Regions from separate parts of the Caproiciproducens sp. genome, predicted to be linked through region 2. Evidence: riboswitches for the same ligand, from Rfam matches in the RefSeq annotation. Region 2 holds a riboswitch; the other holds the start of a gene.
What was found. Region 2 has a riboswitch for fluoride ahead of ACQGQ5_RS05650 (fluoride efflux transporter FluC). Riboswitches for the same ligand answer to the same signal wherever they lie in the genome.
Positions count from the first base shown of each region.

Region 1: another riboswitch for fluoride. It lies ahead of ACQGQ5_RS12420 (inorganic diphosphatase); the one in region 2 lies ahead of ACQGQ5_RS05650 (fluoride efflux transporter FluC).

Region 1 covers NZ_JBNLXQ010000012.1:33,300-48,939, reverse strand. Annotated here, with positions in the region: gene ACQGQ5_RS12465 (MATE family efflux transporter) at 1-488, opposite strand, end outside; gene ACQGQ5_RS12460 (type 1 glutamine amidotransferase domain-containing protein) at 709-1,230, opposite strand; gene ACQGQ5_RS12455 (ABC transporter permease) at 1,313-2,473, opposite strand; gene ACQGQ5_RS12450 (ABC transporter permease) at 2,460-3,599, opposite strand; gene ACQGQ5_RS12445 (ATP-binding cassette domain-containing protein) at 3,611-4,543, opposite strand; gene ACQGQ5_RS12440 (sensor histidine kinase) at 4,740-5,807, shown strand; gene ACQGQ5_RS12435 (response regulator) at 5,807-6,427, shown strand; gene ileS (isoleucine--tRNA ligase) at 6,839-9,961, shown strand; gene ade (adenine deaminase) at 10,151-11,947, opposite strand; gene ACQGQ5_RS12420 (inorganic diphosphatase) at 12,088-12,627, opposite strand; fluoride riboswitch at 12,691-12,764, opposite strand; gene ACQGQ5_RS12415 (sensor domain-containing diguanylate cyclase) at 12,808-15,078, opposite strand.
Region 2 covers NZ_JBNLXQ010000004.1:177,421-193,060, forward strand. Annotated here, with positions in the region: gene ACQGQ5_RS05600 (extracellular solute-binding protein) at 1-452, opposite strand, end outside; gene ACQGQ5_RS05605 (ABC transporter permease) at 525-2,177, opposite strand; gene ACQGQ5_RS05610 (ABC transporter ATP-binding protein) at 2,180-3,334, opposite strand; gene ACQGQ5_RS05615 (zinc-binding dehydrogenase) at 3,392-4,654, opposite strand; gene pfkB (1-phosphofructokinase) at 4,680-5,612, opposite strand; gene ACQGQ5_RS05625 (DeoR/GlpR family DNA-binding transcription regulator) at 5,838-6,590, opposite strand; gene ACQGQ5_RS05630 (UvrD-helicase domain-containing protein) at 6,769-10,086, shown strand; gene ACQGQ5_RS05635 (MutS-related protein) at 10,101-11,585, opposite strand; gene ACQGQ5_RS05640 (MutS-related protein) at 11,590-13,167, opposite strand; gene ACQGQ5_RS05645 (redox-sensing transcriptional repressor Rex) at 13,189-13,623, opposite strand; fluoride riboswitch at 13,721-13,791, opposite strand; fluoride riboswitch at 13,923-13,994, shown strand; gene ACQGQ5_RS05650 (fluoride efflux transporter FluC) at 14,129-14,521, shown strand; gene crcB (fluoride efflux transporter CrcB) at 14,521-14,877, shown strand; gene ACQGQ5_RS05660 (universal stress protein) at 14,934-15,640, shown strand, end outside.

The DNA.
Region 1 (15,640 bases), on a different contig from region 2:
GCGTTGTAGATGCTCTCCAAAAAGGAAAAGGGAAGAACAAACGCATAAAGGCTGATATACAGCATGACATTGTGCGATATTTCGGGATCCACATTGGCCGAAATCGGAAACGCCACCAGCGCGGACAGGGGCGCGATACAAAAGCCCATGGTAAAGGCAAACACGACGATCTGCGCGGAAATGCTCCGCACCCGGTCAAAATCGCCGTGACCGTTCGCCTGGCCGATAATGGCCATCGCCGCCACGCTCAGCCCCTGGGCCAGCGCCGTCATCATGTTGATGACGGGTTCGCTGTAGGTGACCGCGCTCGCGACCAGCGTTCCCGCCGCATTATTGATAAAGAGTCCGTCCGTCAGCGGCATCAGGGACTGTATGACGCTCATCATCAGCGTTGGCAGTGACAGCATCATCAAGGTCTTCAATATGTTTCCGTGCAGAATCAGATCCCGCCGCTGCTCGGTGCTCTGATGTAAAAATTCAAGTTTCAATCTAAACTAAACCCGCTTTCTGTCTGTGAGTTTTTATTGTAACATGATGAAATCGGGTTTTCAAGACAGAAATTCCTTCTTTTCGCGTTTCTTCGGGAAAATTTGAACCGCCGCGCGAAAAAGAAGCCGCGCCGGGTATTTCTTCCAAAACGGAAGCCATACCGGGCACGGCCGGGTTAGATGGTGAAAGCACCCCGTCTGCCGCCCTGCGTACGCAGCGTCACTGTTTTTCGAGCAGCTCGATGAACGCCTTCATATATTCCGGCAAATCCGGCGGGCGGCGGCTGGAAACGATATTGCCGTCCACAACCACCGGAAGGTCGTACCAGACGGCCCCGGCATGAATCAGGTCATCCTTGATGCCCGGAGTGCTCGTGACCTTTTTCCCCTGCAGGATATCCGCGGAAGCCAGGACCCACCCCGCGTGGCAGATATGCCCGATGGGCTTTTTCCGCCGGTCCATCGAGCGGACCATTTCCAGAACCTCCGGAAAACGCCTTAATTTGTCCGGCGCCCAGCCGCCGGGTACCAGAAGCGCGTCGTAATCCTCAATGCGGATATCCCCGAACGCATAATCGGAAACCGCCGGAACACCGTATTTGCCGACATACTTTTGGTTTGCCCTTTCGCCGGCCAGATGGACGGTGACGCCCGCTTCCCGGAGCCTCAGCACCGGATACCACAGCTCCAGATCCTCAAAATCGTCCGAAATCAGGCAAACGGCTTTCAAGTCCTTTTTCATGGAAATTCCCTCCTTTTTCTGCTGTTTAGATTGATTATAATATTACGGCCCGGATTTATCAATAAGGAAAATCAGCGGCTTTTTAAGAACCCATTCTCTTTTTCTTCCCCACGACCATGGAAACCGCGAAAAACGCGACCGCGAAGCCCGCCTCGATCAGCATGGCGACATAGACTTCGGAAAGGCTGGAGAAGCTGAAACTGGCCAGTGAAGAAATCTGATTATTCGCTTTGACATACCAGTAGGTCGGGGTAAAGCTGGCGATTTTCAAAACGGTGGAATTCAGGAATTCCTGCGGCACAAATACTCCGCTGATAAAGCAGGGGCCAAGGGTAACAACGTTGCAGACCGCCGAAATCGCTCCGCGATTTTTCAGCAGATTGCCAATGAGAAAGCTGACGCCGGACATGCTGAGCGTAAACACAAAGGAGTTCAAAACCAGATAAACCATATTGCGGGTCATGATGTGCCCGTGATCCAACAGGAAGCAGAAGCCGACCATGACCGCCCAGCAGACAACGGTAAAAATCAGGTTCGCAAGAATAAACTGGAAATTGATCTTTCCCGCGCTTTGGGGAGAACAGAAATTCCTGCGGCTCAGATCCCGGTCGTTGAACACCAGCATGATGGCGGAGATGCCCAGAACGAGAACGGAAGAAAGCGCATAGGCAAGGTAATTGAAGTAATCCTCGGAAAAGCCGTCGGTATCCGGCCGCGCATCTGTTTTCATCGCGACGGGGGTATTGATTTCCATATCCGTTTTCAAATGCCGGACCATGTCTTCCTGCGTAATACCGGGCACCGTTTTTACATAGAGCGCCGCCGTGTTGAAATACTGGTTGATATTTAAATCGATATAGGCGTTGCTGACGGAATTCGGCACGGTGGTTTTCCCGATCCGTACGTCTTCTCCCCGCATGAAGCTTTGGGTAAAACCTTTTGGGATGCGGAGAATATAACTGACGGAACGGAAGAAAAGCGCGTCCTGAAGCTTTTCCGTTTCGTCCGGAACCTCCACGAAGCTGGCTGTTTTGGCGAGCTCGGCCCGAAAGCCGTCAATCAGGGGACTGTCTTCTTCGCTGAGAAAGACGATGTTGGTTTTTTCCTGGGAAAAACCGGCTTCCCGCACTTTTGAGCTGTTCAGCGAGAGAAGCGTGGAGACGGCAAGAAAAACGACTACATAGATCATCATGGAGGGCAGATTTTTTCGAATAATTTTCATACAGAGTTTAAAGACTGGCATATTTCTGCCTCCTTATTAGGAAATACGACCCCGAACAGAACAGAAGCACAAACACGCCGACCATCGCCATATTCCACCCGTACCGGGTCATGACGTCGTAATAGTACAGGGAATAAAAGGCGTCCGTAAGCAGGTTCACCGGATTCAGGTAAGAGAGAACCGGCGCGTTCTGCGCGACGATATACTTCATCTCCTCGAACATCATTCCCGCCAGAAACGAACCGCTCATGCTGACCGCCAGCAGAACCGCGACCTTGACTCCCTCCCCCTTCTTTACCAGCGCGCTGACAAAGGCGCCGAAGGAAACGCCTAAAACGCTGCCGGCAAAGGTTGTCAGAAGGACAAAAAACGTTTTTGAACCAAAGTCGATTTTCAGCCCGAAATACAGATAGGCGAGAAGCACCAGCATTTCCGCGAAATGGAGCAGGATCGCCGCGCACATGTTGTACAGAAAGATTTTCAGCTTGTGGACCGGGGCCACGTTGACGCGCGCCGCCCGCTGGGAAAGATCGGCCTGAATATCCGTCACTTCCTTCAGTCCCCAGAAACCGCCGTACAGGCAGCTCATGGCGATCAGGGAGTAAAAATAATTGAGCACATTGTTCGGCTTTGCGCTGCTTCCGGAAACCTCCCGGGTGTATTCCCCGCGGTCGGAAACAGCCTCGAGCAGCCCGTCTTTAATGGAAGCGGGGTTCTCCCTGACAATCGAGGTCACCGCAGAGGACGTCTGGCTGTAGCTGTTCAGGAAAGCCCGGACAATGTTCTGACTGAGGCCCGATTCCCGGACCGTCATCCCAATCGTTGTATCCACCGTAACGTACGCCTTGATTTTCCCGTCGTCAAGCAGCTTTTCCGCCTTTTCCCCGTCGGTTTTTGTCAGGTTGAAAATCCGGTCTTCCCCTTGGGAGACTTCCTCCAGCACCGACTGAAAATCCTTGCTCTGTCGGTACCGGTCGTTGTCCACCACGGCGATATCGATGGGATGAAAGGCTTCCGTATTGTTCAGATTGGACAAAGCCATATTGAAGAAGGTGGCAAGCAGCAGCGGGAAAAGCAGGGTCCAGAACATCATCTGCCTGTCGCGGGTCAGGCATTTCAGCCTTGCCGTGAAAAGATGCTGAAACATTCTTCTCCCCCCTAATCCCTGAGCTGTTTTCCGGTGATTTCCAGAAACACGTCGTTGAGGGTGGGCAGCTCGGAATAAATCTTCCCGAAGGTGATCTCATTCTTTTTGAGAAAATCCAGTACGGCTTCCAGATTGTTCTGCCCTTTCCCGGACTTTACGATCAGCAGATGATCGCGGTACTCGGCGGAAACGATATTCGGAAGCTTTTTCAGGGCGGCCAGATGTTCTTTGCTGAAGGAGAAGGTCTCGACCGTGATTTTCTCCCCGAGCGTGATCATATCCTTCAGCTCTTCCTTGGTGCCGTCGGCGATCATCCTTCCCTTATCCAGAATCATGATTCTGGTACAGATCTGTTCCACTTCCTCCATATAATGGGAAGTATAGACGATGGTGGCGCCTTCCTTGTTCAGCCGCACAATGCCTTCCAGAATATTGTTCCGGCTCTGGGGATCGACCGCCACCGTCGGCTCGTCCAGAATGATCAGCTTTGGCCGGTGCGCGATTCCGCAGGCGATGTTCAGCCGGCGAAGCAGGCCGCCGCTCAGTTTTTTGGGGTAAAACTTCCGGAAATCGTTCAGTCCTACAAAATCGACGGCGTCTTCCACCAGCTTTTTTCTTTTTGCTTTGTCCGGGACATACAGCCCGCAGAAGTAATCGATGTTCTCGTACACCGTCAGTTCCTCGAACACGGCGACATTCTGCATGATGATTCCAATGTCCCGTTTGATGTCGTATGCGTCCGGCGCCATGGGCCGGTCAAAAATTTCAATTTCGCCCTTGTCGTATTTTAAAAGGGATAAAATACAGTTGATGGCCGTCGTCTTTCCGGAGCCGTTCGGCCCGAGCAGCCCGAATATTTCCCCTTCCTTCACTTTCAGCGAAAGGTGATCCAGCGCGACCAGGTCGCCGTATCTTTTCACCAGATTGTTCACACTGATAATCATAAGCGGAGCCTCCTTGTTTTCATGCTCCTATTTTAGCGCATAATAACGGGGATGGTCAGTGCCGCCTGTCAGCGTTTGATATGACGGATGTCATGTTCTTCCGTGATCCCCGTAAATTGCGATTGTGAACCGGAAAGAAAGATGGTACTATAAAGAAAACGACGGGCTGCCCGAAAGATAGGAGGAGTTGACCGCAATGATTTTCGTCGATAAGATCATCCTTCTGATCTGCTGCTTTATCCTTTACCTGTGCGAGCCCGGTTTCGGCGCAAGCGTGGTGCCGGTACTGACCGCCGTTGTTTTCACGTGCTTTTTAAGCTATTTTGAAAAACCGGTTTTTCGGGCCGTGCTGACCGGCGGATTTATCGCGGCAAGCGTGTTCCTTCCCGGGTTGACCATATTTCTGCCGCTGATCTGCTACGATCTGCTGTTTGAAAGATTCCAGTTTCTCTGTCTGACCGCGCTGGTCCCGCTCTTGTTCCTCTGGCAGAGCGCGGACGCTGCCGTCAGCGCGGCAGCGTCCGTGCTTGCCCTGTTCTGCGTATTGCTGAAACACCGTACCGCCCGGCTGGAAAAGCTGAGAGCGGATTACAACGAGCTGCGCGACACCGCAAGGGAAATGACGCTCCGGCTGAACCAGCAGAACAGCGACCTGCTGGAAAAGCAGGATTATGAAATCAGCATCGCCACGTTGAACGAGCGCAACCGCATCGCGCGGGAAATTCACGATAACGTAGGGCATCTGCTGTCCAGCTCGCTGCTGCAGGTCGGCGCGCTGCTCGCCGTCAACAGGGACGAAAAGGGGAAGGAAAACCTGCTGGCGGTAAAAGACACCCTGACGCGGGCCATGGAAAGCATCCGCTCCAGCGTACACAACCTGTACGACGAGTCCATCGACCTGTACGGGCAGCTGGAAGAGCTGACGCATAAATTCACTTTCTGTGAGCTGAGTCTGGACTACGACATCCGCAGCAACCCGGACATCCGGCTGAAATACGCGTTCCTCTCCATTGTAAAGGAAGCGCTGGCAAACATTATCCGGCACTCCGACGCAAGCCGGGCGAGCATCACCTGCCGGGAGCATCCCGCGCTTTATCAACTGATTATAGAAGACAACGGGACCGTGAAAGATTACGACGCGGGAAGCGGGATCGGCCTGAAAAACATCACCGACCGGGTGGACGCTTTCCACGGAAACATCAACATCACGACCGATCACGGCTTTAGAATTTTTATCACCATCCCGAAGGAGGCGGCAAATTGATAAGAGTACTGATTGTAGACGATGACAGGCTCGTTTCCAGCTCGCTCAAAACCATTCTGGAAGCGGACGGCGATATCGAGGTGGTCGGGACGGGCTCCAGCGGAAGTCAGGCGATCGAGCTGTACGGCGAGTGCAGGCCGGACATCCTGCTGATGGATATCCGCATGGACGGGATGACCGGCATAGAGGTGGCCGAAATTCTGCTGAAACGGGACCCCGACGCGAAAATCCTGTTTTTGACCACCTTTTCCGACGATGATTACATCATCAAGGCGCTGCGGATCGGCGCGAAGGGCTATCTTTTAAAACAGAATTTCGAGAGCATCGTGCCTTCCATCAAGACGGTCGCGATTGGGCAGCGGGTGTTCGGGGATGAAATCATCACCAGAATCCCCGCCATGCTCAGCAGCGGCACGAGGGACGATTTCAAGGAATTCGGCCTGAGTGAAAAAGAGACGGAAATCATCACACAGGTCGCGAACGGCCTTTCCAATAAAGAGATCGCGGAAACCCTGTTTTTGAGCGAGGGAACCGTGCGCAATTACATCAGCGTCATCCTCGAAAAACTGGAACTCCGCGACAGAACGCAGCTTGCCATTTTCTATTATAAGCATTCCTGACTTTCCGTTTTCTCCGCATTGCTCCAGGCGGCGGTGCCGGTAGCCGGACTTTCCTTCCGCACACGATAGCTTTCGATTTTTTGCGTGTGGAAGGGAGGGTGAGGATATTTGACTTTTTTTGATTCCTGTGCTATGATTAATTTCTGAAAATATGATAAAAACGTTGAAAGAGACAGTAGGATTCAGACAAAAAGCAAAGCGAGCCGGTGACAGTGAGAGTCCGGCCTGAGTCGTTTGTTTCCGAACATCACTCCTGAGTTCCAGGCTGAAAGAGTTCGTCGACTAAGCTTTGGCGGGTTTCCCCCGTTACCGGGAACACATATGACAGTATGCAGCAATAGGTGGTATAACGAAGCGAAGCCTTCGTCCTGTTCTCAGGGCGGAGGTTTTTTATTTTGGGAGGTTTCAGCAATGTACGACAAGGTTCCCGCAAATTTAAACTTTGTAGAACGCGAAAAGAAGATCGAAAAGTTCTGGGAAGAAAACAAAATCTTCGAGAAGAGCATCGACAGCCGCAAAAACGGAAAAACCTATATGTTTTACGACGGTCCGCCGACCGCGAACGGCAAGCCCCACATCGGCCATGTCCTGACAAGGGTCATCAAGGATATGATTCCCCGCTACCGGACGATGAAGGGCTATCAGGTCCCCCGGAAGGCCGGCTGGGACACGCACGGGCTTCCCGTGGAGCTGGAGGTGGAAAAATTCCTTCACCTGGACGGCAAGGATCAGATCGAGCAGTACGGGCTGGAACCCTTCATCAAGCAGTGCCGCGAAAGCGTGTGGAAATACAAGGGCATGTGGGAGGATTTCTCCCGGACCGTCGGCTTCTGGGCGGACATGGAGCACCCTTACGTGACCTATGAAAACGATTATATTGAGTCCGAATGGTGGGCACTGAAGCAGATCTGGGAAAAGGGCCTTCTGTACAAGGGCTTTAAGATCGTCCCCTACTGCCCGCGGTGCGGGACTCCCCTTTCCAGCCACGAGGTGGCCCAGGGGTACAAGGACGTCAAGGAAAAATCCGCGATCGCGAAATTCCGGGTAAAGGGCGAGGACGCCTTTATTCTGGCGTGGACAACCACCCCCTGGACGCTGCCGTCCAACGTGGCCCTGTGTGTGAATCCCGACGAAAGCTACGTGAAGGTGAAAACGGCGGACGCCGTCTATTACCTGGCGGAGGCCCTTGCCCCCAAGGTGCTGGGGGAAGAATACACCGTGCTGGAAACGTATGTCGGAAAAGACCTGGAATATAAGGAATACGAGCCGCTCTTTGACTTTGTAAAACCGGACAAAAAGTGCTGGTACGTCACCTGCGACCGCTACGTTACGCTGACGGACGGCACCGGCGTGGTCCATATCGCGCCCGCCTTCGGCGAGGACGACGCGAATGTCGGCCGCAAATACGGCCTGCCCTTCGTACAGCTGGTGGACGGAAAGGGCGAGATGACCAGGGAGACCCTCTGGCCGGGCATGTTCTGCAAGGACGCCGACAAGGAGATCCTGAAAAACCTGAACCAGCGCGGGCTTCTGTTTGCCGCGCCCGCTTTTGAGCACAGCTATCCGTTCTGCTGGCGCTGCGACACCCCGCTGATCTATTACGCCAGGGATTCCTGGTTCATCAAGATGACGGCGGTCAAGGACGATCTGATCCGCAACAACAATACCATCCACTGGATTCCGGAAAGCATCGGCAAGGGCCGCTTCGGCGACTGGCTGGAAAACGTGCAGGACTGGGGCATCAGCCGCAACCGCTACTGGGGCACCCCGCTGAACATCTGGGAGTGCGAGTGCGGGCACAAGCACTCTGTCGGCAGCATTGAGGAGCTGAAAGCCATGTCCCCCAACTGCCCCGAGAATATTGAGCTGCACCGGCCGTATATCGACGCGGTGACCATCACCTGCCCGAAATGCGGCAAACAGATGAAACGCGTGCCGGAGGTGATCGACTGCTGGTTCGACTCCGGTTCCATGCCGTTCGCGCAGCATCACTATCCGTTTGAGAATCAGGAGCTTTTCCATCAGCAGTTCCCCGCCGACTTCATTTCCGAGGCGGTGGACCAGACAAGAGGATGGTTCTATTCCCTTCTTGCGATTTCCACCTTGATTTTCAACAAGGCCCCGTATAAAAACGTCCTCGTCCTCGGCCATGTGCAGGACGAGAACGGGCAGAAGATGTCCAAATCCAAAGGCAACGCGGTCGATCCGTTCGAGGCGCTGGAAACCTACGGCGCGGACGCGATCCGCTGGTACTTCTACAGCAATTCCGCCCCCTGGCTCCCGAACCGTTTCCACGGCAAGGCCGTGACGGAGGGCCAGCGCAAATTCATGGGGACGCTGTGGAACACCTATGCTTTCTTCGTACTGTACGCCAATATCGACGAATTCGACGCCGCCAAATACACGCTGGACCGCGGCAGCCTGACCGTCATGGACAAATGGCTGCTGTCCCGCCTGAACACCTCTGTGAAAGCCATCGACGGCCATCTGGAGAACTACCGGATTCCGGAGGCGGCGCGTGCGCTTCAGGATTTCGTCGACGAAATGAGCAACTGGTATGTCAGAAGAAGCCGCGAGCGCTTCTGGGTCAAAGGGATGCCGCAGGACAAGATCAACGCCTACATGACGCTGTATACCGCGCTCGTCACCATAGCGAAAACGGCGTCTCCCATGATTCCGTTTATGACGGAGGATATTTACCGCAATCTGGTCTGTAAAATCGACCCCTCCGCGCCGGAAAGCGTCCATCTCTGCGATTTTCCGAGCGTCGACGAATCCCTGATCGACAAAGAGCTGGAAGAAAACATGGAGCTGGTGCTCGACATCGTCGTGCTGGGCCGCGCGGCGCGAAATACCGCCAACATCAAGAACCGCCAGCCGATCGCGAAAATGTATGTCCGTTCGGAAAAGCCGCTGAGCGAATTCTACCGGACCATCATCCGCGACGAGCTGAACAGCAAGGAAATCCTGTTTACCGAAGACGTCTCGGACTTCACCTCCTACCACTTCAAGCCGCAGCTTAGAATTCTGGGGCAGAAATACGGCAGGAAGATCGGCGAAATCCGCACCGCGCTCGCCGGACTCAACGGAAGCGCGGCGAAGAAGGAGCTCGACGCCAACGGCGCCCTGACCCTCGCCCTTTCGGACGGGGAGATCTCCCTGACCCCCGAGGAACTGCTGATAGAAACCGCGCAGGCGGAAAATTACGTTTCCATGGCGGACAACGGAATCACGGTGGTCATCGACACCCATCTGACGGAAGCCCTGATCGAAGAGGGCTTCGTCCGCGAGATCATCAGCAAGATCCAGACCATGCGCAAGGACGCGGGCTTTGACGTGACCGACCATATCGTCGTCTATGAAAAGGGAAACGACCGGATCGCGAAAATCATTTCCGACAATCTCGCCTCCATTCAGAACGACGTGCTGGCCGAAGAAGTCAGGCTGGACGAAATGGCGGGCTTCGCCAAGGAATGGGACCTGAACGGCGAAACCGTCGAGCTGGGCGTTCAGAAAACTGGCGCGGTAAAATAGGATTCCGGAGCAATAAAGCTGAAACGGGCTGCCGCAAAACTTTCGTTTTGCGGCAGCCCGTTCGTTGTATAAGGAAATCGCCGGAGCACTTTCACTTGAAATGTTTTCTCCCCACCCCTGACCCTTCCGGTTTTTGCTTGCTCTGTGTGCGGGAAGGGGGGGATAGGATGTTCCCACGGCAGACATCTGTTATTCTTCCACAAAGAGCGGAGTAAACCGGAATTCCGTACAGTCCACCAGCCCCCTGTCGGTCAGGCGCAGTTCGGGCAGGCAGGCAAGCGGGATCAGCGCCATGGTCATAAAGGGAGAAACCATGCCGCACCCGATCTTTTCCCACGCCTCGCTCAGCTTTCCGACGATTTCAGCCATTTCCTCCACCGGCTTGTCGTTCATCAGGCCGGCGATCGGGAGCGGAACCGTCCCCAGAACCCTGCCGTTCTGTACGGCGGTCATTCCCCCGCCGCACGCGATCAGCGTATTGGCGGCCAGCGCCATGTCCTCGTCGTTGGTGCCGATCACCAGCAGGTTGTGCGCGTCATGCGCCACGGTGGAAGCCATGGCCCCGCACCGGATACCAAACCCTTTGACAAAGCCGAATCCGGCCTTTCCCGTTTCATGGTGCCGCTCAAAGACCGCCGTTTTCAGGACATCCTGTTCGACGTCGGAACCGACCCGCCCGTTTTCCACCCTGAGCGAAACATGCCGTTCGTAGGAACCGACCCTGGCGGGGATCACTTCAATGACGCGGGCGGTCACCCGTTCGCCCTTCGCGGGAATGGCAAAGGACTCCGGCGTAATGGGATTTTTGATATGCATGGATTCCGTCGCCCACTTCGGGTAATGATAGGGCGGGAGTTTTTCGGTAAGCTTTCCGTTTTCCGCCGCAACGGCACCGTTGATCAGCACCCGCGTAACGTCCAGCCTGTCCAGGCTGCCGATAAAAACGATATCCGCGCATTTCCCGGGCGTAATGGACCCCAGCTCGTGGTCCATCTGAAAGCACTGGGCGCAGTTGATGGTGACCATCTGAATGGCGGTCATGACATCGATTCCCTCTTCCACCGCGCGGCGGACGATGTGGTCCAGATGCCCCTGATTCAGCAGGGTGTGCGGATGGGTATCGTCGGAAATCAGCACCCCGAACCGGGTGTCAATTTTATTTTCGGTAATGCTCTTCGCCACCTCATGAAGGTCTCGCCACGCCGAACCTTCCCGCAGCATGGCGTACATGCCGAGCCGCATCTTCGCCAGCGCGTCCTGCGCGCGGGTGGACTCGTGGCAGCAGCGCACGCCGGAGGCAATATAGGCGTTCAGCCCGCGCCCCGTCTCCGGCATGGAGTAATGACCGGTCACGATCCTGCCCGCCCTGAGCGTTTCGGCGATCTCGCCGTGCATCTGCGGGTCCGAGTTCAGCACGCCCGGGAAATTCATCAGTTCCCCAAGGCCCACCACGCTGTCCCACCGCATGGTCTTTGCGATCTCCGCCGGGCCGATGGAGGAGCCGGTATCTTCAAAGCCGGGAACGGCGGGAACACAGGCCGGTGTGGTGACCATCGTTTTCAGCGGGGTCCTTTTGGAGTCCTCGATCATGCAGGAAACCCCGTCCAGCCCGAGGACGTTGCAGATTTCATGCGGGTCCATATAGATTCCCACCGTGCCGTGAGGAATGACCGCCCGCGCGTATTCCCCCACGCTCATCATGGAGGATTCCACATGCATATGCCCGTCCAAAAATCCGGGGGCGATATACTGGCCGGCTGCGTCCAGGACGGTTGTACCTTCTCCGATACAGTGCTTCGCGTCGCCGACAAGGGCGATCCTGCCGCAGGAAATGGCCACATCGGTATCCGGCAGGATTTCCCCGGTACAGACATTCACCAGTCTGGCGTTGATAATCACGGTTTCCGCCGGAACGGCGCCCTGCGCGATCGCGGCAAGCGTCCTGCCGGATTCCCACAGCGGAGAAGTACAAAACTTGTTAATCATCACAGCACCCCTTTACATGTTTTTCATTCTATATTAAACGTCATCAAAATGCCTGTCAAGCATCTTTTACTGCCGCAAAATAAAAAAGGCGCCCCGCAGCGGCCGGAAGCCGCCGGAGCGCCCGTTTCCGACAGGGGAGATCAGGCGTTGGCACCGCCGAATTTTTCCGTGTAAGCGTCGATGCTTTCCTGTATGATCCGTTTCGCGTCCTGCACTCCGCGGATGTAGTCCACCGCCGTGGCCTTGCCCTCCAGTTCCTTATACACCGCAAAAAAGTGAATCATTTCGTCAAAAATATGCGGGGGCAGCTCGTCGATGTTCCGGTATTCGTTGAAGGTCGGGTCGCCGAACGGGATCGCGATGATCTTGTCGTCCACAAAGCCCCCGTCCTCCATGGAGATCACCCCGATGGGGTAACAGCGCACCAGAGAAAGCGGCTGAATGTCCTCGGAGCAGAGCACCAGCACGTCCAGCGGATCGTGATCCGCCGCGTAGGTACGCGGAATAAAACCGTAATTCGCCGGATAATGCGCGGAAGTGTACAGGATACGGTCCATGGAAAGAAAGCCGGATTCCTTATCCAGCTCATATTTCGTCTTGCAGCCCTTGGGAATTTCAATCACCGCGAAAAAGCTGTCCGCATGAATTCTGTCCTGAGAAATCTCGTGCCAAATATTCAAAAAAAGTCCCTCCTGCATCTTGAATTTTCTGATTTGCAAATAAAAAAGCCGACAACCCGCTGTGATATCACAGAAGTCATCAGCTTAAAAAGCAATTTTAGCGTTTGCTACGGGAGAACTTCATTCCCGGTTTTTATTATAGCACAATACAAAACATCCTGTCAATAAACAGAGGGGTTCTCATTCCTGCGCAAACCATCGGACGCAGTCGCGCCCTTCGTTTTTCGCCAGGTACATCGCCTTGTCCGCGCGATTGATCAGGTCGTACAGGTTCACCCGCTCCTCTTTCCCTTTTGCGACGCCGATACTGACCGTCACGTGAATACGGTCGTTGCCCTCAAAGGAATAGCTGCAGCTTCTGATTTCCCCGTTCAGCTTTTCCGCCAGCAGGCTGACGTCCGCCTGTTCCATGTCCCTGAGGAAAATGAGGAATTCCTCGCCGCCGTACCGCCCTACCACTGCGCTGGCCGGGATACACCGTTTGCAGATATTCGCGATGTTTTTAATGATTTTATCGCCGAACAGATGGCCGTATGTATCGTTGACGGCCTTGAAAAAATCGATGTCCAGCATCATTGCGTAAAAATCGCAGCCGGCTTCTTTGGCTGAAATATATTCCATAATGCCGAGCTTCATCAGCTGCCTTCGGTTGTAAATACCGCTCAGCTCGTCATACAGGGCCAATTCTTTGATTTTTTCATAGGATTTTACGTTTTGAAGCGCCAAAATCGACTGCTCCGTATAGATATCCACCAGCTCCAGGTCTCCGGCAGAAATCTCCCTGCTTTTGCTGACAATCATTTTTATAACGGAGAACAGCTTATGATTATAGTAAAGAGGCTTTGCGATCAGGACTTTTCCGTCTCTGTCCCGGCTGTAAAGATCGTGTACGCAAATTTTTCCGCCGCCGTTTCGGTTCTCGGGCTGATTTTGATCCCTGAGGGCGATCCTCCCGGAATACCTGCGGCAGACCACCTTTTCGTGATTCAGTTTGGTCACGATATAACCCAGGTTCTCGTTCACCCGCAAAACCATGACGGCGCTTTCAAATTCGATAATCTGATACAGATTTTCCAGAATGCTGACCAGAAGGCCCTCGGTTTCCAAAGTGGAGACCATCGCTCTCAGTCCGTTGTTGAGTTTTTCCGTAACGCTCCTTTGCTTCATCGCGTATTCCAGCTTCAGGTTTTTGATCCCGACCTCATTGGCCAGCTTTTCGTTCAGCAGGGTGCTTTCCCTGAATCTTCCCACCTGCAGGAAGACCTGAATGAACGTGACGACGAGCATTGCGATCGGAGTGTAATAAAGGTTTATCACGGTAAGCCCGTTATTTTTCAGGATATCCACAATGGACAGGAAAAACAGGAGCAGAACGCTCAAAAGGTTGATTTCGGCGTTTTCGTATTTTTTTCTCATTGCGCGCACCAGCGTCACAAGGCAGTTGGCGACGGCGACGGGAATCATCGCTTCCAGCAAAACAACCGGATACAGCATATACCGGGCCGGAAGGAAAACGCCCACAAAAACAATGGCGGACACCGCCGCTCCGCTGGCACGCATAAACCTTCTGCTCGACAGTTCCTGATACTGATAGTAAAAAAACAGGCACATCAGCTGGATCACCAGGAAATTGACCAGATACAGCTTGGTGTTGAATTGAAAATTGATGCCGGGGAAAATCTTATTGAAATAGCACTCGCCGTACAGCAGCGGGCGCAGGGAGATAGCCGCCGCAAAAAGCGCCAGACAGATGTGGGCCTTGTCGTGAGAACGCACAAAATACAGCAGAAAGAAAAACACCGACATCACAAACAGGGACGAAAAGAGAAAGGTGTCCATAAACAAGCCCTGATCGCCCAGCCGCTGGATCTGCTGCTGGGTTCCCACCAAAATGGGAATCGTCAGGCCCGAACGGAAATAATCGAAGTTGGAAACCTCTATCAGAATTTCCGTGTCTTCCCGCTGCGTCTGAAAGAAAACAGACTGCGTCGTCCACTGCGGTCTGGATTCCGCCGCGGTTTTCCCGACCCGGCCGCTTTCGAAACGCGCGTTTCCGTCGATCCACAGCCGATAGGAAGAACCGATCTGGGGAAACTTCACCCCAAGGCAAAGGCCCTTCGGCGCTTTCAGAACCACCCGGTAGACGGCGTATCCCTCCTGTGAATAGGGTTTATTGTCCGCATCACGGTACGCCGTCCAGTTTGCGGGAACCGGAACAAGCTGTTTGTTGTCCGCATCCGTTATCCTCCCCCGGGGGCTCACCTGCCGTCCCCAGTAAAACTCCCAAACCCCGGTCATCGGAACAGGTGAGGAAAGGCCGGCGGCGCCGATATCCAAAACGCCGTTCGAAACAGCGTTCCCCTGCCGGCCGGTCCCCGAAACAACCGAAACCAGAGTCAGGCAGAAGGATACAATCAGCAGCCCGTCGGCAAATTTGATAAACCTTTTCATGGATACCCCCCAAAAACACATGGGAACCGCCGGCAGGCGCCCGGCCGAAAATCGATCCGCATGGTTTTCGCCGTTACGGCGCCCGGTCGGTATCATCGCAAATACTCCCATACACCCTGTGTTATATGTACTTTAAAAGTACCTATATTTTAGCACAGATTTCTTTCAATAACCAGATTGGGCCCCAAATTTATTGTCAAAACTTTTTGTTTTCCAGTAATATTCCGGCACAGGCCGGAATGCAGAAATGCGAAAAAAAGAAAAGGGACGGAAATCCCATTCGGAATTTCCGCCCCTCCAAGCTCGTATTTAATTGTCAAAACTTGAGAATCAATGAGTTCAGCCAAACTTATCCTTGGGTCTTCATAAAGGCGTTACTGCACGGATCATGATAGGTTCCCAGACTGATCTGTTCAACTTAACCATCTCCCAGTATTCATGATTAAATCTTTGCTTGCCAATCTTTTTTCGTTTAAAAGGGTACTGATCCGTTAAGAATCATTCAATGTACCCAGAACTTATTATGTGCTCCCGATTCGTTTTTATTCCGCCGTACCGAAGA
Region 2 (15,640 bases):
AGGGTATAATAGCCGGATTTGTCATGATATTTCTGTTCGGAATCGTTGACGGCCGTGTAGGGCTGCAGAACATCGTGGTATTTGTCTCCGTCCGCTTCAAACAGGCCGCCGATCAAAACATCCGCCACCGGGGCGTTCGCCTCGGATTTTAGACGGGTAACCAGCGTCCCGACAGAGTCGGACTGAAATTCAATCTTGCATTTCGGGTAGTACTTCTCCCACATTTCCTGCAGAGTCTGCTGCTGGGTCTCCTCCATGGTGGTATAGACGTTGATGGTTCCCGTTACTTCATCTTCGCCTTTCACCCAATAGGGCCTGTCGGATGCGGAGGAAGCCGCCGCGCTTTGCGCTCCGCTTTCAGAGGCCTTGGAACCGGCAGAACTGGGGGCACCGCAGGCAACCAGGGTAACCGCCATCACCATCGCCAGGAACATGCATAACCTTTTTTTCATTTCTCTCTCTCCTTTGTTATTTAAAAACACCGGGGTTTTTGCGAATCCCGAATATTTATCCAAAGCAAATCTTTATAGCTTGACGTCCTCAATCTTGGTAAATCTCAAATAAACAAACAAGCAGATAACAGTAAAGATCGTAGTTACCGCGGCAAAAACCGCCGCTACACCAAAGGTTCCGCGGACAATCGCGTTATAGGTACTGACCGTCAGGGTGATAGTTTTGTTGTTATACAGGATCACGCCGCTGGACATTTCCGTAATAATGGAGACCCAGCTTAACACCGCGCCGGAGATAATGCCGCTGGACATCATAGGAACCGTAATGCGTACCAGCGTTTTCAGTTTGGAAGCACCCAGACTGATAGCGGCTTCCTCTATGCTTTCCGGTATCTTCATCATGGCCGCTGTGGCAGATCGGCTGGTAAAGGGCATCCGACGGATGACCAGGGCGATAATCATGATAGCCAGCGTGCCGTTCAGTACGAGCGGCGACCGATTGAACGCAATTACGAGGGAAATACCAATAACTGCGCCGGGCATGATATAAGGCAGCATGGAAATGGTATCGATGGCGTTGTTGAAGAAGTTTCCTTTTCTTACTACCAGATAGGCAATTAAAATTGCAATCACGATGATAATCGCAAGCGTCACTACGCTGATAATAATCGTATTTCCGATGGAGCGGTACAGCATCTTCTGTACGGCTTTCTGATAATTAATCAAAGAATAGCCGGGACGCAGAATACTGTTGTTATAATTGCGGAAGGACATATTGATAATGTATACCTGAGGAATCAGAGCAATCGCAACCAGCAGATAGCAATACGCGTGCATCAGGAATTTGCCTATTCCTTTCGCCTCTTTTGGCTCAATCGGGTGGAGTGCGTTCATGGTGAAGCTGAATTTATTGGTGGCGAATTTCTGAATCAGGAAGATGATTCCCGTTACAATAATCGCGATAAAGCTAATTGCCGCCGCAAAATGGAAGTCGGCGCCGTTTTCACTTAAGTACTCGTTGTAAATCAGTACGGGGAAAGTCTGAAAGCCCTGTCCGATTAAAGCCGGTGTACCGAAATCCGCAAAGGCCCTCATAAACACGAGTAGCGCCGCGGCCAGGATTGTAGGCATCGTCAGGGTCATCAGCACCTTGAAAAAGCGCTTGACCCCTTTGCATCCCATGCTTTCCGCCACTTCCATCAAAGAGTTGTCAATATCCCGGAACGCGCCGTTCATGTAAATAACCACCAAAGGGAACAGCTTGAGCGTCTGAACCAGTACGATTCCGCCGAAACCATAGATACTGATTCCCGTAATGCCGAATGTTTTCAAAAAATTTGTAACCAGTCCGGAATTGCCCATCAGAAGGATCCAGGAATATGCGCCGATGAAGGGCGCGGACAGCGTGCACAGCAGGCACAGTACAAACAGCACTTTTTTCCCCTTTAGCTGGAAAAAAGTATAGAAATAGGAAAAGGGGATTCCCAGCAATAGACTGATCACGGTGACTGTTATAGAGACCTCAAAGCTGTTTCCGATGGTCTGGTAGTAATAGTTTTTACTGAAAAATTTCTGGAAGGCATCCAGTGTAAATCCGGTACTTTTCGTAAAGAAGGCTTCCTTCATCAGCCCGAAAATCGGGTAGACCAGGAACAGCAGGATCAGCGCCATGATGCCGATGGAAACGAAGGTCCAAAAACCCGGCTTTTTTTTCGTTGTGTCCATAATCAGCTTTCCTCCCCACTTAAAGCTTCATCCGGAGCGTTCGTGCTGTTGTTGACCCCCTCCATGATGCTCGTTGTGCTCTGTGCATCAAACGCGTTGGCTTTCTCCACATTCAGGGTTAAAAGGATTTCACTGCCGGGGGGCAGAAGTGAATCAATACGGGATTCCTGAATGACTTCTGCTTCCTCTCCCGTTTCCAGTTTAACGAAGTAATGCGTGTTCAGCCCCAAAAAAACACTATCCGAAATAACCGCGCGAATGCCGTCTTTGGGCGTGTTTTCTCCCGCGGGGTGTACAAGCAGTTCCTCCGGACGGGCGGATACCACCACATCCTGATTGTCCGCGGCATCCCTGCGTACTTTATCGAAAGGGACCCTGTATCCGTTCAGAAATTCCAGATAGTAACATCCGTTTTTCGTCAGAAGCTTTGCCTTGAGCAGGTTAGACTTGCCGATGAAGGTTGCAACGAACAGGTCCGCCGGACGCTGATAAATATCTTTAGGCTCTCCACAGTGATGGATGACGCCGTCCTTCATAACGGCGATCCGGTCGGAAATTGCCATGGCTTCTTCCTGATCGTGGGTGACATAGACCGTAGTGATTCCCACATCCCGCTGAATATGCTTAATGACCGTACGCATTTCCACGCGAAGCTTCGCATCCAAGTTGGATAAAGGCTCGTCCATCAGCAAAACATCCGGACGGATGACCAGCGCTCTGGCCAGCGCCACGCGCTGTTGCTGCCCGCCGGAAAGCCTGTCCGGCATCCGATCGGCATACTGATCCACATGCACCAGCTTTAAAAATTTGTCTGTTTCCGTCCGAATCGTCTCCAGCGGTACTTTTTTGCTTTTCAATCCGAATTCTACATTTTTCCGGACAGACATGTTGGGGAAAATTGCGTAGTTTTGAAAAACCATTCCGATATTTCGCTTGCTGGGGTCCATGTCATTGATCTGTTTGTCGTTAAAGTAGAACCGGCCGCCCTCAATGCTGTTAAAGCCCGCAATCATTCGGAGCAACGTCGTTTTTCCGCAGCCGGACGGTCCCAGAAGGGTAAACAGCTCCCCGTTGCGGATGTCCAGCGACAAATCGGGAATAACCGTATTCTGTCCGTACTTTTTGACCGCATCTTCAATCTTGATTCCCACACTCATAGCTACCTTCTCCATTCTGAAAAATCTGCACACACTGATCCGTTTCGCGCATGATGATTAATCGACCTGCTCCCATTTTCTCAGCAGATACTCCTCCGCTTTGCCGCACCAAAGACCGTTGTTCGCTTCCACAATATCCGCAAGGACCGCAAATCGCTCATCCTCTTTTCCCTTTTCGCGGAAATCGCTGATAGCCGTCAGCGGCATTTCAATATGGGTATAAATGACCTTTTTGCCTCCGGGAATTTTCGGAAGATTCAGGGTTGTTTCCCCGGCGCTGTCCAGTCCGCCAATATGGGTAACCATAACCGCCGGGTTGATCCTTCCGGCCGCCGTCAGTTCCAGGGACTCCAGCATATCCGCAGTATTTCCGCCAGTGGTCCCCATCACATGGGTGGAATTGTAATGGACGTCATAGAAATTCATCTTCGCGCTGAAATTGGAGTCAGTAGGACCCGCAAAGAAGTTCAGACAGCCGTCACGTCCCAGTACGGCGGAAGCCAATTCTACTACGCTCGGTACCGGAGCGTATGCGAAAACGTCGTCATAGCCGCCGCCCGCCAGTTTTTTCAGCTCCACCGCCGGATTTTCCATATCAGAGGTATTGACAAAATGCAACTCTATCCCATCCCTCTTTGCTTCCCCCGCAGAAAACAGGGCTCTGGCGCGGGTTAAACGATCTTCATTGATATCGGTCACCGTGACAGTCGAAGGGCGGCGGTCACTGTGCAGCGCATAAGTCAGCGCGCCTAAGCCCATAGGTCCCGCTCCTGCCAGAAGTGCAAGACTGCCGCCTTCCTTAATTCCCATTTCATGGTGGTAAACACCCATTTTCGTATGGTAACAGGCATGGAATGCCCCGATAGAGCAGGACATCGGTTCCGCCAAAGAGGCTTCATAATAAGCTTTTCCCCTATATTCCAGAAGGCAGCCCAGTTCCATTACCTCATGGGGAATGATGCAATAGGTTGCATCCCCTCCGAAAAATTCATAGGAGTAGCCGGGCGACCACATGGTCCCCTTGTAATTCAGCGCGGGCTGCAGGGTAAATTTCATGCCGGGGCGGAATTTGTCCTGATGCATTTTTCCTACCTTTATAATATCGCCGGCAAACTCATGGCCCATAATCGTGGGGTGCTGGGCGACATTGGCCGGAACGCGCTTATGTTTTTCACCCAGAATAGCACATTTGTAGGTGGACATGCAGATACTGTCGGATACCACCTTAACAAGAATTTCATCCTCCTTAATCTCAGGCAGCTCAAATTTTTCCAAGCGCAGGTCGGATGCGCCGTACAGGCGTAATGCTTTCGTTTTCATGTTTAACCTCCTATTCAATAACCAATCAGTTTAAAGATTGAACTTTTACCAACGGCAGCAGCTTTTCAATTGAGGAACGGGTTGCGGACTGTGTGCCGGCGCACATAACGCTTGCGGCCCCTGCCGCCATTGCCAAGCGGAAGATTTCCAAAGTACTCATCCCGGTTTCCTCGCCGTAGGCGAAAGCGGCCACCATGGAGTCCCCGGCTCCCACCGTGCTCCCCACCGGCACATGCAGCCCCTCAGCATAGAAAACTTCCTGCTCGGTAACCAGCAGTGCACCGTCTCCGCCCAAAGAAACCGCAACCTTTCGGATTCCGCTGCGAACCAGCGTTTTAGCGGCCGTTACGGTTTCTTCCAGCGTATTCAAAGGATTTTTGAGCAGCTTCGAGAGTTCCTCCCTGTTGGGCTTAATCAGATAAGGCGCCGCCTCTACTCCAAATTTCAGCAGATCGCCGTCGGCGTCCAGAAACATTTTCGCCCCCATGGCTGCGCACTCAAAAATCCAGTCACGGTACAAAGTACGGGGCGCGCCTGCGGGCACGCTGCCCGCCAGCACAAGGATGTCGTCTTTTTTCAGCCCGTCCTTCAGCTTTGCGAGAACAGCCCGCTGAACGCTTTCCTCCATGGCTTCGCCAAGTTCGTTGATGTCCGTATTGGTATGGCGGACCGGGTCAATTATTTTTGTATTGGTCCGCGTTTCCTGATTGGTGAAAATAAAATCGGGCTGCAGGTTTACCTCTTTCAAAGCGTCTGCAATTTTAGAACCCGTAGCTCCCCCCAGCACCGTCACTGCACGGCTGGTTCCACCCATCGAAGCAATCACCTTGCTGACGTTGATTCCCTTTCCGCCGGGATCAAGGCGCATGGCTGCAATCCGGTTGACCATGTTCGGGGTAAAATTCGGAATTTCTATCGTCTTGTCTATTGCGGGATTAAGTGTCACTGTTGTTATCATATTGAATCTCCAAGAATTTTATAGAATATTGTCGAAAAATTATTGTTTCAAAACACTTTATTATAATATCAACAATCATTTTGTGATTCAAGTGGCAAATTTTCTAAGTTTTAACAGAATTTTTTTACTAAATCCACAAATTTGTTCAGAAAAATAAAAAAATGCTTTTGTTTTAATAATACAAAAGCATTTTTCTGGAATAACGATTGTTTTAAGAACGATTCTTCAGAGAACTTCTATTCCGTGGGATTGAAAAAAATTCTTCGTTTCGGGGTCCAGACCATCGTCGGAAACCACAATATCGATGTCCTTGAGCGTTGCAAAAGTAAAGGTGTTGGCAATGCCTACTTTCCCGGAATCCATTAAAGCGACTACCCTTTCGGACTTGCGGACAACCGCCTTTTTCAGTTCGTTCTCGTCCTCCACGCCGCAGTTGAAGCCCGTTTCCTGACTGTAACCGGTCACGCCCAGAAACGCGATGCTGAAATTGACATTTTCAACCGCTTTCACGCAGCCGATCCCGTTCACGCTCAGGCTGAAACGGTTCATCTGCCCGCCGAGAACGTGGATCTGCGACTGTGTCAGACGCGCCAGCTCCAGCGCGCAGCTGATCCCTCCGGTAAAAATCAGGTAGGATTCATCGGGGAAAACACGGGCCAGCTCCGTAGCCGTCGTTCCGGAATCGAGGAAGACGGACGTTCCCGGGCGCAGGAGCTTTACCGCTTTTTCGGTAATTTGACGCTTCTTTTCCATATTCCGCGTACTGCGCTTATAAAACAGATCGTCTGTTCCGATCACGACCTCCACCGATTTCGCTCCGCCGTGCACGCGGACGATCTGGCGGGCCTGATCCAGAAACTTCAGATCGTTGCGCAGGGTCATTTCCGAAACCTCCGGAAACGCAACCTTCAATTTCGCAAAGCTGACGGCGCCCTCGCTGTTGACAAGCTCCACGATCTGTTCTCTCCGCTGCTTCATGCTTCCTCCTATCCTTTTGTAACAACAAAAAAAATTATTGAAACAATTATAAAGCATCGGAAAATGCTTGTCAAACGGATCCCTTTTCCTGATTTTCCCAACACAAAGTCCGCGTGTGGTTTTTCACGCTTTTATGCTATAATAGGGGTAAATTCAAGATAAAACGCAGGTGTTAACGATGTTTATTGCCGATTTTCATATCCATTCAAAATATTCCCGGGCCACCAGCAGGGACTGCGTTCCCGAAATGCTGGAGCTGTGGGCGCGGCGCAAGGGTCTCGACCTGCTCGGAACGGGGGACTTCACCCATCCGGCCTGGCGGGAGGAGCTCCGGGAAAAGCTCATCCCGGCCGAAGAGGGCCTTTATACCCTAAAAGACAGCTTTCGCCGGGAGGACGATATTGGGGGAAGCGGCGGGAAGCCCCGTTTCATGATCTCCGGCGAAATCAGCTCCATTTATAAAAAGAACGGAAAGGTCCGGAAGGTACATAATGTCATTCTTCTTCCCAATCTGGAAAGCGCCGAAGCCCTTTCCCACAGGCTTGAGGCCATCGGCAATCTGCACTCCGACGGCAGGCCGATTCTCGGCCTCGACAGCAGGGATCTTCTGGAAATCACGCTGGACGTGTGCCCCGACGCCATCTTTATTCCCGCCCACATCTGGACTCCGCATTTTTCCCTGTTCGGCGCCTATTCCGGTTTCGATGAGATCGAGGAATGCTTCGGGGACCTGACGGGACACATCCACGCGCTCGAAACCGGGCTTTCCTCCGACCCGCCCATGAACTGGCGCGTCTCCGCACTGGACCGCTTCACGCTGGTTTCCAATTCGGACGCCCATTCGCCGGGGAACCTTGCGCGGGAGGCAAACCTTTTCGACACCGGCCTTTCCTACCCGGATATCTCGCGGGCGCTCCGGAACCGTGACACAAAGGAGTTTTCCGGCACGATCGAGTTTTTCCCCGAGGAAGGAAAGTACCACTACGACGGACACCGGAACTGCGGGGTGTGTCTGAAACCGGCGGATACCCTGGCTGCTTCGGGCGTCTGCCCTGTGTGCGGCGGCAGGATCACGGTGGGGGTGCTGCATCGGGTGGAATCGCTTGCGGACAGGGAGGAGGGCTATATCCCCCCTTCGGCCAAGCGTTTTGAAAGCCTGATCCCTCTGCGGGAGGTGATTGCGGCGTCGACCGGCTTCACGGCCGCAAGCAAGAAGGTCGGGGAAAGGTACGGCGGCCTGATCCGCAGCCTTGGCCCGGAGCTTTTTATCCTGCGCGAGGCGCCGCTGGGCGACATTGAGCTTGCGGCAGGCCCGCTGGTCGCCGAGGGCATCCGCCGGCTCCGCGGCGGGAAGGTAACCGTTCTGCCCGGATTCGACGGGGAATACGGGAAGATCAAAATCCTGGATCGGCAGGAGATCGGCCTGCTTTCCGGCCAGACCAGTCTTTTCAGGGAAAAGCGGGGCGATCCGTCCGCTGCGGAGAATACAGGAAAGCGAAAAGGCCGGACGGACAGCCCCCCGGCGGGATCGGAAGCAGAGAACGCGCCGCCGCGGAAAAAAGAGGCGGGCGCGGTTCCGGCCGCCGCTCCGGACGCTTTCAGCGGATTGAACCGGGAGCAGCGGGAGGCCGTCTCCGCCTCCGACTCCACCGTCGCGGTGATCGCCGGACCCGGCACCGGCAAAACACGGACGCTCGTGAGCCGGATCGTCCGCCTCGTCCGGGAATGCGGCGTATCCCCCGCGCAGATTACCGCCGTCACGTTCACAAACCGGGCTGCGGAGGAAATGCGGTCCCGCCTTGCCGCGTATTTCGGGGACAGGCGGACCGTGAAAAGCATGCACATCGGGACGTTCCACTCCATCTGCCTGCAGATTCTCTCCGGAAGAAAGGGGGCGGCAGCGCCCACCGTCATTGGCGAGCAGGACGCGCTCTCCATTCTCGCGGACCTTTTGAAGGACCTCGGGCTCAAAGCGTCCCCGCGGGATGTTTTCAGGGAGATTTCCCTGATCAAAAGCGGCGCGCGGCTGCCGGAAGAAGCTGAGGAAGTCCCGGAGGGGGTCTATGACCGGTACTGTGAACAGCTTGCGCGGTACGGCGTGCTGGACTATGACGACATCCTCCTGAACACGCTGAACCTGTTCCAAAACGGAGAACTGGGAAGCAGGGAGGAGAAAAAACTCAGGAACGCTTTTTCCTATCTTCTGGTGGATGAATTTCAGGATATCAATCCCGTCCAGTACCGCCTGATACAGGAGTGGGGGAAAAACAGTGCGGGAATTTTCGTAATCGGGGACCCGGATCAGTCCATTTACGGATTCCGGGGCTCGGATTCCCGCTGCTTCGACCGGTTCTTTGGGAATTTTTCCGGGGCGCTCCGGGTACGGCTCACGCAGAATTACCGCTCCACCCCCGAAATCATTGGATGCTCCCGGTCCGTTCTGCCGGAAAGAAGCACCGCGGAACCGCCTCTTGAGGCGCAAAGGAGCAGCGGCGCCCGCGTGCGTCTTCTGGAGGCGGACGGCGAGCTGCCGGAAGCGATTTTCATTGCCAAAGAGATCAACCGCATGGTCGGCGGCATCGATATGCTCGACGCGCATGCTTCGTCCCGCCCAAAAGGGAAAAAGCCTTTTCCGGAGCAGACGAGGAGCTTTTCCGATATCGCCGTGCTGTACCGGACCAACCGTCAAGCGGAGCTTTTAGAACAATGCCTTCGGAAAGAGGGCATCCCGTATCTGGTCGCCGGACGGGATGAATTCCTTTCCGACCGCGAGGTACGCAAAGCGGTCGCCTTTTTCCGCTTTCTGCTCGACCCCGCGGACCTGATCTCCCTTCGGCTGTGCCTGAAGGAATGGGGCGTCTGCCCCGGCGGCCGGACGCAGCGGGTGCTGGAGGACTACGCCGGAACGGATAAAAGCGCCGCGTCCCTTTCGGCGCTTTTGGAAACACTCCCCTCTTCCCCGGGAAATCCGCTAACATTCTCCGAACTGCTCCGCAAATACGGACCTCTCGTCCGCAGCGGGAAACCGCAGAAGCTGATAGAAACCTGGATCGGCGATAACGGGCTTCAGGAGGTACGGAGCATGGAGCTGTTTCTCAACATGGCCGTTCTGCACGAAAAAATGCCCTCCCTCCTGCAGAATCTTCTGCTCGGGCGGGAAGGCGACATCGTGCGCAGCGGCGGGAGAAGCTATTCGCCGGACGCGGTTTCGCTCATGACCCTGCACGCGTCCAAGGGGCTCGAATTCCCCGTTGTGTTTGTCAGCGGCGTAAAGGACGGAACGATCCCGCTGAAAAACCGGCGGGGCGACGGTGACCCAGACGAGGAACGCCGGCTCTTTTACGTCGGCATGACACGGGCGCAGGACGAGCTGGTCCTTCTGACTTCCTCCCCGCGCTCGCCCTTCCTTTCCGGCCTGCCCGCGGACCTTCTTTCGGAGGGGACCGCTTTTGAGCGGAAAAAAGCGCCCGAATTCGAGCAGGTCAGCTTTTTCTGACGGACGGCGGGGCGTTACGCCTCCGGTCCGAATATTTTCCGGTACAGGTCTTCTCCGTAAGCCGTCTGAAGAGGTTCCCCCGGCACGATTTTAAACGTACGTTCTCCGTTTTCAAGCCTTTGCGCGCTAAGGAACTGAACCTTCGGGTACCGCGGGCTGAAAAAGGCGGACGCGAAGGTATAAAGATGCGTCACGAAAAAGATTTCTATCCCGTTGTCCGTGAGCGCCTTTGTAATCTGGCGGCAGATTTCGGAGCCCTCCCGCTCATTGGTGGCGGCGAACGATTCATTGAACAGAACCAGAGCCCCGGGAGTCAGGCGGTCGGCAATCTCACTCATGCGGGCAAGCTCCTCATCCAGCTTCCCGCTTGTCATCGTGGTATCTTCCTCTTTTTTGAAGTGCGTAAATACGCCGTTCCGTATCGGCGCCCGGTAATTTTGCGCGCCGACGAACATCCCGCACTGCATCATAAGCTGTGCCTGCCCGACGCTTCTGAGAAAGGTGGATTTTCCTCCCTGATTGGCTCCCGTAATGATATAAAGCCGCTGATTTTCCGCATTCAGTTCGTTTCCCGTTACTCCCGAATCCTTTAACAGGGCGAGGCTGACGTCGTACAGCTCATCGTATTTCCGGCTCTCCGCTTCCAGCGGGAGCAGCTCGGGAATACAGACCGGCATGCCGGCGGTCCGGAGCCTGTCGTATAAATTCAGGCAGCCGACGTAAAAGGCAAGCTCCTTTTGAAGGATAACGAAAAAGCTTTCCACGTGCTCCGCCGACTGCGCCAGCACATTGATGCTTTCATTCATCGCACGGGCGCGGCGGTTGCCGAAATCGGAAGCCCCCGAGTCGTCACGGGGCGCCAGCGTAAAGGACGGGGCAAAATGCCAGTGGCGCCAGAAATGCGTTTTCTCTTTGCGCCGCATCACATAATCGATTCCCTGATTGTAATTGCCGAGTCCGGCGCTGATCAGCATCCCCTTTTCATCCTTCAGCTCATTCAGAAGCGAATGAATCTGTAAAAAATAATCGTCGCCGAGCTCCCGCCACAGCATGGAGATAAAATTTTTAAAGCCTTCGGAATGGAAATTCCGCATATCCGCATCGGTGGCATTGCGCATTTTCATCAGCATTTCCGTGTATATTTTCAATAAATCGACCGCGCTGGAAAAATTGCCGGATAAATTCTGCCGTGTGGACAGCCACGACCAGGATTTGTGTTTCCGCTCCATTGTCTCAACCGTAATATCATAAAGCTTTCTCACTGTTTCGGGGTTGTTGATGCAGTCCTTCAGGACCTCCTGACGATAGCGGATTTCCCGGTCGGTCCGCAAAGGACAAAACAGGGCCGAGCCGCACGCCTCCCGAATCATGGTGTCGTCCCGCGCCATCGCCGAAAGGATGCGGGAAAACTCAAGATCGGCGATCAGCGTGTCCTTCCCAAAACAGGGTTTCTCCTGCGGATTGAAATCCGTATCCTGATCCATCAAGTGTACTTTCAAAATTTCAGCCTCCCTTATGACTGCCGCAGAGTCCGCCGCGCAGCCTTTCGCAGAGCTGCTCATAGGTCAGCCCGTATTTTCCCGCGATGTGCATCGCATAGGCAAGGCCGTCGGGCGGCCTGCGGGTAATCCGAAAAGTTCTTACCGCCGGGTCGTCCTCCCGGACCGAGCTCATCATGCTAACCGTTTCCTCCCCGTGTGCGGCCAGCTCGTCGATAAAGGTGACGCACACGGCGGGAGCGCCCAGCTTCGCAAGGGCGTCCATCATGCGGCCCCCCAGCAGCAGCGCGTCCGTCAAAGTGGTGGAGGAAAAAATCTCGTTGATGACGATGATGCTCCGGGAGGTAGCGCGCCCGAGAAGCCCGTGAAGACGTTCGAGATCGTCCTGCAGCTTTCCGTTCCGGGTGGACAAATCCTCCTCCCGTCCAAAATGGGTGAGGATACTGTCAAAAAGGAGGATCGCCGCTTCCCTTCCCGGCACGCACAGCCCCAGGCAGGAGAGATAATGGATCTGCCCGAAGGCACGGGCAAAGGTCGTCTTTCCGCCCTGATTGGGCCCGGTCACGACGATGATCCGCTCCGGTGTATTCAGCACAAAATCATTCGTCACCGGCTGCCCGGCATCTCCCATGGAAGAAGCCAAAGCCAGATCAAAGCCGTCCCTGTCGTAAAGGTGTTCCGCGTTTTCGCACAATTTCGGGTAACAGAACGGGAGCCCCTTCCCGCGATGCGGCCGGATATATTCCAGCCAGGAGAAGTAGAACTGAATTTCACGGGAAAACCGCGAGACGGTCGGGTCGATAAAATCAAGATATTTTAAACAGAAATGGTCCAGATTCTCAAAAATGTCCCTGTACCAGGAGGCGACCATATTCAGCACGGCCGCCTCCACATGCTGCGCGTACGGTTCTTCGGAAAGCTTGCGGCGGTAATCCGTCCCGTCCCCCTGGCGGAATTTGTCGAACAGCCTGAGAATTTCCTTACTGTGATCTTCCTGCCCCTCATATTTCCGGACACGGAGGACCCCGTTTTTGATCAGCATGCAGTATTCCACGGAAGAAAGCTGTTCGCGCAGCCGGCCGATCTGTCCCCGAAGCTCCGTGAACGCCTCCGTCCCGGTATAGGCGGCCAGATACCGCATAAAGCCGCGCAGTCCGTCCGAGCAAAGCGTCCGGTCCCGCAGCCCATCCGCCAGCCCGGCAAGCTCCGTACAGTAGCTGTCCGCACAGTCGAGCAGACGTCCCTTGGTCAGATAATGATTTTCATAGCTGTTTTCGGACGTGAGCGATTTTTTGATGGCTTCCATGGATTGGCTGAGGCGATAGATGGATTGTGAAAAATCGGAAAAGAATCCGCGCAGCCCGTCGTCTTCCAGCTCCCGCATGACTTTCTGCCGGTAAATAAGGGTATCGCTGTCGCGAAGCGAAGTGTAGAAGAAGCTTTCGAGTCCGTATTCTTTTCTGCTGTTCAGGATCGGCCGGAAGATCTGGTCAAGATAAAGGTCCCTGAAGCAGTCCGGCGCAGCTTCCTTCCTCGGGTTTTTCCACTGCTCCTCAGCCGGAAACAAGATACTGTAAAACACATTGCACACCTCTTCCTGTTTTTAGTGCTTTGACGCATACTCGGCAAGACGTCGGAGCGAACCGGTCATATCCTCGTGATGCACCATTACATGCGGCGGTGCCTTCAGCCGTACCGAGGAATAATTCCAGACCGCGACGATTCCGGCTTTTACCAGCGCGTCGCATACCGGCTGCGCACAGCTTCCGGGCGTCGTGATCACTCCGATTTTCGCGTCCAGCCGGCGGCAGATTTCATTCAGTCTGCCAACAGGGTACACCGGCTTTCCGTACGCGCCTTTTTTGATGATTTTCGGGTCAATGTCAAACCCGGCAAGAATATCAAGGTCGTATGCGGAATAGCCCGCGTAGCTCATCAGCGCCTTTCCCAGCTTTCCGACACCGACGAGGACGACGGCGTCTGTTTTCCTGTCCTGCCGGACGGCCTTCGGACCGGAGGCAGGATTGATTCCTTCCATACCGCACCTTCTTTTGTTTTTTATGATGCGGAAGCCACCGCGCTGCCGCGGCCTTTTCCGGGCGCCACAGTCTGATAACGACAAAAAAGCCGGTGGCTTCCAAACAGAAGTCATCAGCTTTCACGCATTTCGGTATTACCGTGGGAGTACTTCATTCCCAAGGCTATTATAGAACATGCTTTTATAAAAATCAATGGGCAATAAAATTCCGTTCAGTGGATGGCGCCTGCCTGCATTTTTCCTTATAAGCCGTACGCAAACGGAGAAAAGGTTGAAAAATCCGTCATAATTTGCTATAATGCAGAAACGGGAATGAAGTTCTCCCTTAGCGCTGCTAAAATTGCTTTTCAGCTGATGACTTCTATGGGAATCATAGAAAGTGGTCAGCTTTTTATTTTCCTCTTCCGCAAAACAGAAAAATTTACAGTTCAGGCCCTGTTTGTAAAAACAGGAATGCAAATAAGGCCTGGTCGCAGCAATGGAAATGCCAAATTGGGGGGTATCTATGAAAAAAAATATCGCTGTCGCGGTCGGAGGGGCGGCCGGAACCATCCTGAGGTACGCGGTCCATCAGCTTCCTCTGCCCTTTGACGAACTTTACCGTCCCATTCTCACGATCCTGATTAACGTGAGCGGGAGCTTTTTATTAGGCTTTCTGACCATCCTGTTCGCAAAAAAATTCCCGGTGAGCGCCGAAGTGCGCCTGGGTATCACCACGGGCCTGCTGGGAGGATATACCACGTTTTCAACCCTTTGCAAAGAAGCTGTTTTGCTGGGCCTTTCCGGGGATGTCCTTCTTTCGGCGGTTTACGTTTTTGCTTCCGTCCTGCCGGGCCTTGCCGCCGCGTGGCTCGGGATCAGAACCGCAAAGCGGATGGAACGGAGGCGCGCCGCCTGATGGATTTCGTCCTACTGAGCGTCGGCGGCGTCTGCGGCGCAATCGCCCGCTATCAGATCGGAGCCGCCTTTTCAAAAAGAAAAAATCATACCTTTCCCTTCGGTACCTTTTTTATCAACCTGTCGGGCGCATTCCTCCTGGGAGTTTTTTGCGGGCTGGGCATCAGCGGAAATTCCTACCTGCTTCTGGGCGACGGCTTTTGCGGCGCCTTTACCACCTTTTCCACCTTTACCGTTGAAAGCGTGCAGCTCATGCAGCACGACGCCGTCAGGGAGTCCCTCCTGTTTATCGTATTGTCGCTGGCAGCCGGACTTCTTTGTTTTTCGATGGGTTACACAACGGGGAAGCTTTTTTAAAACGAGCCGGGGGACGCCGTTTTCCCGGAAATCATTGAGTTTACGGAGGTGTTGTTATGAGAAGGGTTTTACTTCCGATCGACGGAACAGCGCGGAGCCTGCAGGCGGTCGGTCTGATCAAATCGCTCTATACGCCGGAGGATGTGAGCATCGTACTGCTTATGGTCCGGGAAGATACGGAAACGATGTATTCGGAAGAGGAACTGCAAAAATCCAAAGCGCAGCTGAAATCCACCTTGGACGCGGTGGCCGGACAGCTGCCGGGCTATCCCGTGCGTAAGCAGGTCGTTTTCGGGCGGGCCGGCGATCAGATCCTCGAATGTGCAGAGCAGGATGAAATCGATATTATCGTGATGACCAAATCCACAAAGACCGGCCTGTCCCAGAAAATCGGCTCGGTTGCAGCCTATGTCGTAAAATACGCGAAATGCATCGTTATGATCGTGCCGGAAAATATGCCCAGTGAAAAATCGGCCGGGAACGTGCTGAAATGCCGGCATATGGACGATATCGTTACGCTGAGCGGCCAGATGAGCTTCCGGTCCAGTTCCTGCCTGCTTCCGGTGCAGGCGGGAAAATGCGTGTACAGCATCACCGTGCTGGAGGGAAAGCTGCGCCTGAACCACAGCGCCTACGACCCGGACGGCGGCACATGGTCCGCACCGCTGCAAAACGGCCAGCCGGAGCATTATGACCTGAAAAAGGGAGAGGAAAGAGAAATCCGTCTGGAAGCAGGCATTGCATTCCGTCAGCTCGATCAAAT